Regions from separate parts of the Streptomyces sp. NPDC050617 genome, predicted to be linked through region 3. Evidence: riboswitches for the same ligand, from Rfam matches in the RefSeq annotation. Region 3 holds a riboswitch; each other region holds the start of a gene.
What was found. Region 3 has a riboswitch for thiamine pyrophosphate ahead of thiO (glycine oxidase ThiO). Riboswitches for the same ligand answer to the same signal wherever they lie in the genome.
Positions count from the first base shown of each region.

Region 1: linked by a shared signal. The riboswitch ahead of AB0I49_RS29085 (thiamine ABC transporter substrate-binding protein) and the one ahead of thiO (glycine oxidase ThiO) in region 3 are both predicted to bind thiamine pyrophosphate.
Region 2: linked by a shared signal. The riboswitch ahead of thiC (phosphomethylpyrimidine synthase ThiC) and the one ahead of thiO (glycine oxidase ThiO) in region 3 are both predicted to bind thiamine pyrophosphate.

Region 1 covers NZ_JBFAIS010000026.1:97,684-100,950, forward strand. Annotated here, with positions in the region: gene AB0I49_RS29075 (phosphatidate cytidylyltransferase) at 1-444, shown strand, start outside; gene rlmN (23S rRNA (adenine(2503)-C(2))-methyltransferase RlmN) at 536-1,642, shown strand; TPP riboswitch at 1,665-1,769, shown strand; gene AB0I49_RS29085 (thiamine ABC transporter substrate-binding protein) at 1,765-2,850, shown strand; gene AB0I49_RS29090 (iron ABC transporter permease) at 2,943-3,267, shown strand, end outside.
Region 2 covers NZ_JBFAIS010000002.1:309,711-312,977, reverse strand. Annotated here, with positions in the region: gene AB0I49_RS03935 (hypothetical protein) at 26-226, opposite strand; gene AB0I49_RS03930 (YibE/F family protein) at 319-1,791, opposite strand; TPP riboswitch at 1,853-1,987, shown strand; gene thiC (phosphomethylpyrimidine synthase ThiC) at 1,981-3,267, shown strand, end outside.
Region 3 covers NZ_JBFAIS010000032.1:12,085-15,351, reverse strand. Annotated here, with positions in the region: gene AB0I49_RS32110 (thiazole synthase) at 1-595, opposite strand, end outside; gene thiS (sulfur carrier protein ThiS) at 597-821, opposite strand; gene thiO (glycine oxidase ThiO) at 818-2,011, opposite strand; TPP riboswitch at 2,009-2,121, opposite strand; gene AB0I49_RS32095 (FAD-dependent oxidoreductase) at 2,286-3,267, shown strand, end outside.

The DNA.
Region 1 (3,267 bases), on a different contig from region 3:
ACGTTCGTGGCGCTGATGCTCGCCGCGGACGACGGCGCGTGGCGGGTGCTGACCTTCCTCGTGCTGACGGTCGTCAGCGACACCGGGGCGTACGCGGTGGGCTGGAAGTTCGGCAAGAACAAGCTCGCGCCGCGGATCAGCCCCGGAAAGACGCGCGAGGGGCTCGTCGGCGCGGTCGCCTTCGCGATGGTGGCGGGCGCGCTGTGCATGCAGTACCTGATCGACGACGGGACCTGGTGGCACGGGCTGCTGCTCGGCTGCGCGGTCGCGGCCAGCGCCACCCTCGGCGACCTCGGCGAGTCCATGATCAAGCGGGATCTCGGCATCAAGGACATGGGCACGCTGCTGCCGGGGCACGGCGGGATCATGGATCGGCTGGACTCCCTGCTGCCCACCGCGCCCGTGGTGTGGCTGCTCATGGTGATCTTCGTCGGCAGCGGCTGACCTGCGTCTTTCCCGCGTCTTGTCCAGCGAGGGGTCCGTTGTCCACAGGGCGGCGGGCCCCTTCGCGGATGTCTGCGACACTGGATGGACCATGCCTGCACCCGGAGAACTCACTTTCGTCGCGCCGCGCGGAGCCAAGAAGCCGCCGCGGCATCTCGCCGACCTCAGCCCCGCCGAGCGCCGCGAGGCCGTGGCCGCGATCGGCGAGAAGCCGTTCCGCGCCAAGCAGCTGTCGCAGCACTACTTCGCGCGGTACGCGCACGACCCCGCGCAGTGGACCGACATCCCCGCGGCGGCGCGCGAGAGGCTGGCGGCGGAGATGCTGCCGGAGCTGATGACCGTGCTGCGGCACATCTCGTGCGACGACGACACCACCCGCAAGACGCTCTGGAAGCTGCACGACGGCACGCTCGTCGAGTCCGTGCTGATGCGCTATCCGGACCGGGTCACCATGTGCATCTCGTCGCAGGCGGGCTGCGGAATGAACTGCCCGTTCTGCGCCACCGGCCAGGCCGGGCTGGACCGGAATCTGTCCACCGCGGAGATCGTCCACCAGATCGTTGACGGCATGCGCGCCTTGCGCGACGGGGAGGTGCCCGGCGGGCCGGCGCGGCTGTCCAACATCGTCTTCATGGGGATGGGCGAGCCGCTGGCCAACTACAAGCGCGTCGTGGGCGCGATCCGCCGGCTCACGGACCCCGAGCCGGACGGGCTCGGCCTCTCGCAGCGCGGCATCACCGTCTCCACCGTGGGCCTCGTCCCCGCGATGCTGCGCTTCGCCGACGAGGGCTTCAAGTGCCGCCTCGCGGTCTCCCTGCACGCCCCCGACGACGAGCTGCGCGACACGCTCGTGCCGGTCAACACCCGGTGGAAGGTGCGCGAGGTCCTCGACGCCGCCTGGGAGTACGCGGAGAAGTCCGGCCGCCGCATCTCCATCGAGTACGCGCTGATCCGCGACATCAACGACCAGGCGTGGCGCGGCGACCTGCTCGGGCGGCTGCTCAAGGGCAAGCGGGTGCACGTCAACCTCATCCCGCTCAACCCGACGCCCGGCTCCAAGTGGACCGCGTCGCGGCCCGAGGACGAGAAGGCGTTCGTCGAGGCGATCGCGGCCCACGGCGTGCCCGTGACCGTACGCGACACGCGGGGCCAGGAGATCGACGGAGCCTGCGGACAATTGGCCGCTTCCGAGCGCTGATATGGTGCTTTCGCACAATTGAACAATCCGACAGGGGAGCGCACAGAGCGCTGAGAGTGCGGCCCGGCCGCAGACCCTCGGACCTGATCCGGGTCATACCGGCGTAGGGAGTCAGCTCACTCATGAACAGCAATATCCGGCGTGCCATCGGCGCCGCGGTCGTCGGCGCCCTCGGCGTCACCGTGCTCGCCGCCTGCGGCGGCTCCGGGTCGTCGGAGGGATCGGACTCCAAGACGGTCACCCTCGTCTCGCACGACTCGTTCAACGCCTCGAAGTCCGTGCTCGCCGAGTTCACCGAGAAGACCGGTTACAAGGTCCGGGTCGTCAAGAGCGGCGACGCGGGCGCGGCCGTCAACCAGGCGATCCTCTCGAAGTCGCACCCGCAGGGGGACGTCTTCTTCGGCGTCGACAACACCCTCCTCTCGCGCGCCCTCGACAACGGCCTGTTCACGCCGTACGAGGCCAAGGGGCTGGACCGGGTGCCGCGCGATCTCCAGCTCGACGCCGCGAAGCACCGCGCCACCCCCGTCGACACCGGGGACATCTGCGTCAACTACGACCGGGCGTACTTCAAGGACCACGACCTCGCGCCGCCGCAGTCCTTCGACGATCTGGTCAAGCCGGAGTACAAGAACCTCCTCGTCACCGAGAACGTCGCCACCTCGTCCCCCGGCCTCGCCTTCCAGCTCGGCACCGTCGCCAAGTACGGCGAGGACGGCTGGCAGAAGTACTGGCAGCGGCTCAAGAGCAACGGCGTCGAGGTCGTGGACGGCTGGGAGCAGGCGTACAACCAGCGGTTCTCCGGCTCCGCCGCCGGCAAGAAGGCCAAGGGCGACAAGCCGCTCGTCGTCTCCTACGCCTCCAGCCCGCCCGCCGAGGTGCTGGACGCGAAGCCGCAGCCGAAGGAGGGCCCCACCGGGGTCGCGACCGGCACGTGCTTCCGGCAGATCGAATTCGCGGGGCTGCTGAACGGGGCGAAGAACACCGAGGGCGGCAAGGCGCTCCTCGACTTCCTGGTGAGCAAGGAGTTCCAGGAGGATATGCCGCTCCAGATGTTCGTCAAGCCGGCGAACCAGGACGCGAAGCTCCCCGAGGTGTTCACGAAGTACGGCGCGAAGATCTCCGACCCCGAGACCCTGGCCCCGGAGAAGATCGCCAAGAACCGTGAGCAGTGGGTCAAGTCGTGGTCGTCGCTCGTCCTGAAGTAGAGCCTCCGGGGAACGCGCCACAGGAGCCCGGCCCCGGCCGCGCGGCGGACCGGAAGGCCGCCGCGCGCGGCACCGCGTCGCGGCTCGCGCTGATGGCCGTGCCCTTCGTGTTCTTCGCCGTCTTCTTCGCCTACCCCGTCGCGGCGATCGTCGCCCGCGGGCTGAAGGACGGCGGGCAGTGGCAGTTCGGCCGGATCACGGAGGTGCTCGGCGACCCGCGGATCGGGCACGTCCTGTGGTTCACCACCTGGCAGGCCGCCGCGTCCACCGCGCTGACCCTCGCCCTCGCGCTCCCCGGCGCGTACGTCTTCGCCCGCTTCGACTTCCCCGGCAAGCAGCTGCTGCGCGCCGTGGTCACCGTCCCCTTCGTGCTGCCGACCGTCGTCGCGGGCTCGGCGTTCCTGGCGCTGCTGGGCC
Region 2 (3,267 bases), on a different contig from region 3:
GCATCCTTGGTGCGCTTTTGATACATCACCCATAAGCGGCCATGACGTAGACCGTGCGCGGTGGTTGATACTCCACGACCAGCACCACCGTGCCCCGCTCCAGCCGCTCGCCCGGCTCCACCGCGTACGCGAGAAAGGCTTCGGAGCCGCCCCGCACCCGCACCATCACCTCGCCGACCAGCCCCGGCCCGACCGTCCCCGTCACCCTGCCCTGCTCGCCGACCACCGGCAGCCCCCCGATCGCTTGGTGCGGCGGCCACGCCCGCTCCCCTGGCCAAACCGCTGTCCCCGCCGTCCCCGCTGTCCCCGTCCCCACGGTCACTTGGCGCGGCGTCGCCTGCCGCCCCGCGTCGCGGACCTTGCCCCTGTCCTCGCCCCGGCCCTCACCCCAGTACTCGTATTGTGCCGGTCGGCACTGACAACGAGGGCGGCCAGCGCGGTGGTGACGGGAACCGAGGCCACCAGCCCGATGGAGCCCACCAGGGTCCGTACGATCTCCTCCGAGACGATCTCGCTGGTCGCGACCGTTCCCACCCCGCTGTCCGCGATCGAGAACAGCAGCAGCAACGGCAGCGAGGCGCCCGCGTAGGCCAGTACGAGCGTGTTGACGACGGACGCGATGTGGTCCCGCCCGATGCGCATCCCGGCCCCGTACAGCTTGCGCCAACTCGCCGCCGGGTCCGCCTCCTTCAGCTCCCACACCGCGGAGGTCTGAGTGACCGTCACATCGTCGAGCACGCCCAGCGAGCCGATGATGACCCCGGCCAGCAGCAGCCCGCGGATCTCGATGTGCGGATAGAGGCCGTGCACCAGCCCCGTCTGGTCGTCGGTGTCCCCCGTCAGCTGCGCCCAGTCGATGAAGACCGAGCCGAGCAGGCCGATGACCATCAGGGACAGCAGGGTGCCGAGGACCGCCACGGACGTACGGGCCGTCAGGCCGTGGCACAGGTAGAGCGCGATCAGCATGATCGCGCTGCCGCCGACCACCGCGACGAGCAGCGGGTTCGACCCTTGCAGAATCGCGGGCAGGATGAACAGCGTCAGCACACCGAAGCTGATGGCCAGCGCCACGAGCGCGAAGAGGCCGCGGAGCCGTCCGACGACCACGACGGCGAGCGCGAAGACGGCGCCGAGCAGCGCCATCGGCAGGGTGCGGTCCACGTCGGTGACGGAGTACTGGAGATCCTTCGGGGCCTTCGGCGCGTACGCGAGGACGACCTCCTGGCCGACCGAGTAGCGGCGCGAGGCGCTCGGCTGGACGATCTCGGTGAAGGGGCGGCCCTTGTCCTTGCCGGAGGTGACTTCGAGGGTGGCCTTCTCGCACTTCTTCCCGGATGCGGCCCCGCTGCCAGCCGCCTCCGGCCCCGTCTCCGGTCCCGTCCCCGGAGGCGGCTGTCCGTTTCCGCCGCCGGGCGGCGGCGCCTGCGCCTGCGCGCCCACATCCGCGCAGCTCACCTCCTCGATCTTCACCACGCGGCCCGATTCCGTCTGCTGGTCGAACCCCAGCCCGCTGTGCTGGTGCGGCGGGGTCCCGCCGGGCCACAGCACCACGAGCCCGGCCACGACGGCGACGGCGAAGGGGATGAGCACGGCGGCGATGACCTTGCGCAGCCGGCCGGAGACGGGAGCGGCCGGCCCGTGGCCGTGCGAGTGCCCGTGGCTGTGGCTGTGGCTGTGGGGCTGCGGGTGCCCCTGGGCTTGCTGAGGCGCGGGGACCTGCGGGTGTGCGGGATCCTGAGGATGCGCCGGATCCTGCGGGTGCGCCGGGGGATCGGGCTGGGTGCGTGTCACCGCCCGATCATCGCAAGGCCCCCTGGCCGCCGGGGGCGGCGAACCGTTAGCGTAGTGACACCTTTGCAATCGCGGGAGCTCGGAGCACCGGGCTGAGAGGGCGCTGAACTCCGTACGGGACGTACGGAAGCCGCTGCGTCGACCGCCGAACCTGTTACCGGGTAATGCCGGCGTAGGGAGTTGGGTCTTATGACCTCGCAGCAGGATGCACGCACGCCTGAAACCAGCGGCTCCGAGGGGAGCGGCGGCTCCGCCGAGCTCGGCTGGCACAAGGACCACGTGACCGGATCGCGCCCGGACCTGCGGGTTCCGGTGCGCCGGGTGCACCTCACCAATGGCCGGGACGTGCGGCTGTACGACACGTCCGGCCCGTACACCGACCCGGCCGTCGAGACGGACGTCCGGCGCGGCCTCGCGCCGCTCCGGGAGAACTGGATCATCGGCCGCGGCGACACCGAGGAGTACGCCGGGCGCCCGCTGCGCCCGGAGGACGACGGCCTCAAGCACACCACCCCGCGCGGTGGCCTCAAGAACCTCGACGCGGTCTTCCCCGGCCGCCCGCGCCAGCCCCGTCGGGGCCACGGCGGACGGGCCGTCACGCAGCTCGCGTACGCCCGGCGCGGCGAGATCACGGCGGAGATGGAGTACGTCGCGATCCGCGAGAACGTCGACCCCGAGACCGTACGGGAGGAGATCGCGGCGGGCCGGGCCGTACTGCCGGCCAACGTGAACCACCCGGAGATCGAGCCGATGATCATCGGCAAGAAGTTCCTGGTCAAGGTCAACGCCAACATCGGCAACTCCGCCGTCACCTCCTCCATCGAGGAGGAGGTGGAGAAGATGACCTGGGCGACCCGCTGGGGCGCCGACACGGTCATGGACCTCTCCACCGGCCGCAACATCCACACCACCCGCGAGTGGGTGCTGCGCAACTCCCCCGTGCCGATCGGCACCGTGCCGCTCTACCAGGCGCTGGAGAAGGTCGACGGCAAGGCCGAGGAGCTGACCTGGGAGATCTACAAGGACACGGTCATCGAACAGGCCGAGCAGGGCGTGGACTACATGACCGTCCACGCGGGCGTGCTGCTGCGGTACGTGCCGCTGACCGCGCGCCGCAAGACCGGCATCGTCTCGCGCGGCGGCTCGATCATGGCCGCGTGGTGCCTGGCGCACCACAAGGAGTCGTTCCTGTACGAGAACTTCGAGGAACTGTGCTCGATCCTCGCCTCGTACGACGTCACGTACTCGCTCGGGGACGGGCTGCGCCCCGGCTGCATCGCGGACGCCAACGACGAGGCGCAGTTCGCGGAGTTGCGTACGCTCGGCGAGCTGAACTCCATCGCCAAGCGGCACGGCGTGCAGACCATGATCGAGGGCCCGGGGCACGTCCCGATGCACAAGATCAAGGAGAACATCGACCTCCAGCAGGAGATCTGCGAGGAGGCCCCGTTCTACACGCTCGGCCCGCTGACCACG
Region 3 (3,267 bases):
CGTCCAGGATCACCGGGACGCCCGCGCGCTCGGTGATCAGCTGGAAGTTGTGCGGGTTGCGGATGCCCAGGCCGGAGCCGATGGGCGAGCCCAGCGGCATGATCGCGGCGCACCCCGCGTCCTCCAGCTTGCGGGCGAGCACGGGGTCGTCGTTGGTGTACGGCAGCACGGTGAAGCCGTCGTCGACGAGGGTCTCGGCGGCGTCCAGCAGCTCGATCGGATCGGGCAGCAGCGTGCGCTCGTCGGCGACCACTTCGAGCTTGACCCAGTCGGTGCCGAGCGCCTCGCGGGCCAGCCGCGCGGTGAGGACGGCCTCGCCCGCGGTGAAGCACCCCGCGGTGTTCGGCAGCACCCGGATGCCGAGCCGGGAGAGCACCGACAGCACCGAACCCCGCACGGTCGCGTCCAGGCGGCGCATCGCCACCGTGGTCAGCTCGGTGCCGGAGGCGAGCAGGGACCGCTCCAGCACGTCCAGGCTGGGCGCGCCGCCCGTACCCATGATCAGCCGGGAGCCGAAGGCGGCGCCGCCGATGGTCAGCGGGTCCCCGGCCGCTTCCGTCGCGGGGGCCCCTGGGAGGAACGCGGTGTCGGTCATGTCAGCCTCCCTGGACCGCGGTGAGGACCTCGACGCGGTCGCCGTCGCCGAGCGCGGTGGCCTGCCACTGGCCGCGCGGCACGACGCTCTCGTTGACGGCGGCGGCGACGCCGCTGTGCGCGGTGGTGAGCGTGGCCACCAGCCGGTCCAGGGTCAGATCGGCGGGGACCTCGCGGGGCTCGCCGTTGAGGGAGAGCCGGACGGAGGCGGGCGGGGAGGGCGTCATACGGACTGCTCCTGAGGTGCGGGGGCCTGGAAACGCTGCGGGGAGAAGGGCAGGGCCGCCGTCGGCAGCCCGTCGCCGGCCAGCGCCTCGGCCATCACATCGCCGGTGAACGGGGTCAGCAGGACGCCGTTGCGGTAGTGGCCGGTGGCCGTGAGGAGGCCGGGCAGGGCGGTCGGCCCGAGCAGCGGGGCGTTGTCGGGGGAGGCGGGGCGCAGCCCGGCACGGGTCTCGACGAGCGGCAGCTCCGTGATGCCGGGCACCAGCTCATGGGCGTCGCGCAGCAGCTCGTACACGCCGCCCGCGGTGACGGTGGTGTCCCAGCCCAGCTCCTCGGTGGTCGCGCCCAGGACCAGCTCGCCGTTCTCGCGCGGCACCAGGTAGACGGGGCCGCCGCGCACCACCGCCCGTACGGTCCGGGAGAGGAACGGCGCGTACGGGCCGGGCACGCGCAGCCGCAGGACCTGGCCCTTGACCGGGCGGACCGGGGGCACCACGTGCTCGGGCACGCCCGCGAGGAGCGCGCTGCGGCTGCCGGCCGCCAGCACCGTCCGGTCCGCGGCGACCCGGACGCCGTCGGAGAGCTCCGCGCCGGTCGCCCGGTCGGCCTCGACCGTCAGGCGCCGCGCCTCCGCACGGTGGAAGACCACTCCGGCGCGCTCGCAGGCCGTCAGCAGGGCGCGGGCTAGGCGCCGCGGGTCGGCCTGGTGGTCGCCGTCGACCCGCACACCGCCGCGCACGCCCGGCGCGAGCATCGGCTCCAGACGGCGGCACTCGCGCCCCGACAGCCACTGCGAGTCGAGCCCCGAGCGCTGCTGGAGCTCGTGCAGTTCCCGCAGGTGGGCGCGGTCGTCGGCGTCGAGGGCGACGGCGAGCGTGCCGCAGGCGCGGTAGCCGATCTCCTGCCCGCTCGCCTCCGTCAGCTCGGCCGCGAACGCCGGATAGCGGCGCGCGGAGGCCAGATTGATGGCCAGCAGGTCCTGCTCGCCGTAGTGCAGTTCGGTGACGGCGGCCAGCATCCCGGCCGCGACCTGCGCGGCGCCCCCGCCGGGCGCGGGGTCCGCGACGGCGGTGCGCAGCCCGCGCTGGGCCGCGCGCCAGGCGGTGACCAGGCCGATGACGCCGCCGCCGATGACGAGGACGTCACAGGAGGCCGTTCCCCGTCCCGGTGGCTTCGAAGAAGACGCGTGCATGGGCGTCCAGCCCCTCCCTTCGCCGGCATGACCCGGATCAGGTTCGTACGGTCGGAGGCCGTCCAGCCTCCCTCTCAGCCCGGTCCGTCCGGGCTCCCGCGAGTGCTCTACCCCGGTCACCCTAGTACGCGCCCCGAATCGGCCGAAAGGGAGCGTCCGATACGGGCCGGGGCCCGGCCGGGCGCGCAACCGGGCCGCCGCGGGCCCCGGTTGTGGTGGAGATCTCTCTGCGCGACGCTCCGGCCCAGCAGGCCCGCAGCCATACAGTGAGCTGGTGAGCGATCAGACGAATACCACCAGTGACCGGCGTCGCGTCGTGATCGTCGGCGCGGGCGTGGCCGGGGTACAGACCGCCGTCGCCCTCCGCGAACAGGGCTGGACGGGCGCGATCTCGCTGCTCGGCGCGGAGCCCCATCAGCCCTACGACCGACCGCCGCTCTCCAAGGCCGTGCTGCTCGGCAAGTCCGAGGGCTCCGCCTTCGAGGTGGACTTCGACTCCCTCGGCATCGACCTGCGGCTGGGCCGCGAGGTCACCGGGCTGCGGCCCGCCGAACGCGTCCTGGACACCGCCGACGGCCCCGAGCCCTACGACCGGCTCGTCATCGCCACCGGCGCCGAGCCCGTCGTCCTGCCCGGCAGCGAGGGCATCCCCGGCATCCACCTGCTGCGCACCCTGGACGACGCGGTCCGGCTGCGCCCGGTCCTCGCCGACCAGCACGACATCGTGGTGGTCGGGGCGGGCTGGATCGGCGCGGAGTTCGCGACCGCCGCCCGTGAGGCGGGCTGCAAGGTCACCGTCGTGGAGGCCGCGGACCGGCCGCTCGCGGGCGCCCTCCCCGCCGAGGTCGCCGCCCACATGGCGGGCTGGTACGCGGACTGCGGCGCCGAACTGCTCACCGGCGCCCGCGTCGTCTCCCTCTCCGAGGGCAGCGTGCTGCTGGACGACGGCACCCGGCTGACGGCCGGCGCGGTGGTCGTCGGCATCGGCGCGCGCCCGGCCACCGGCTGGCTGGCGGGCACCGGCATCGAGCTGGCCCCGGACCGGTCCGTGGTCACCGACGAGCGGCTGCGCACCAGCCTCCCGGACGTCTACGCGGTCGGCGACTGCGCCTCCTTCCCGTCCGCCCGCTACGCCGAGCGGCTGCTGGTGCACCACTGGGACAACGCGCTCCAGGGGCCGCGCACCGTCGCCGCCAACATCGCGCGCGGCGAGGCGGAAGGGCCGCTGTACGACCCGGTGCCGTACTTCTGGTCCG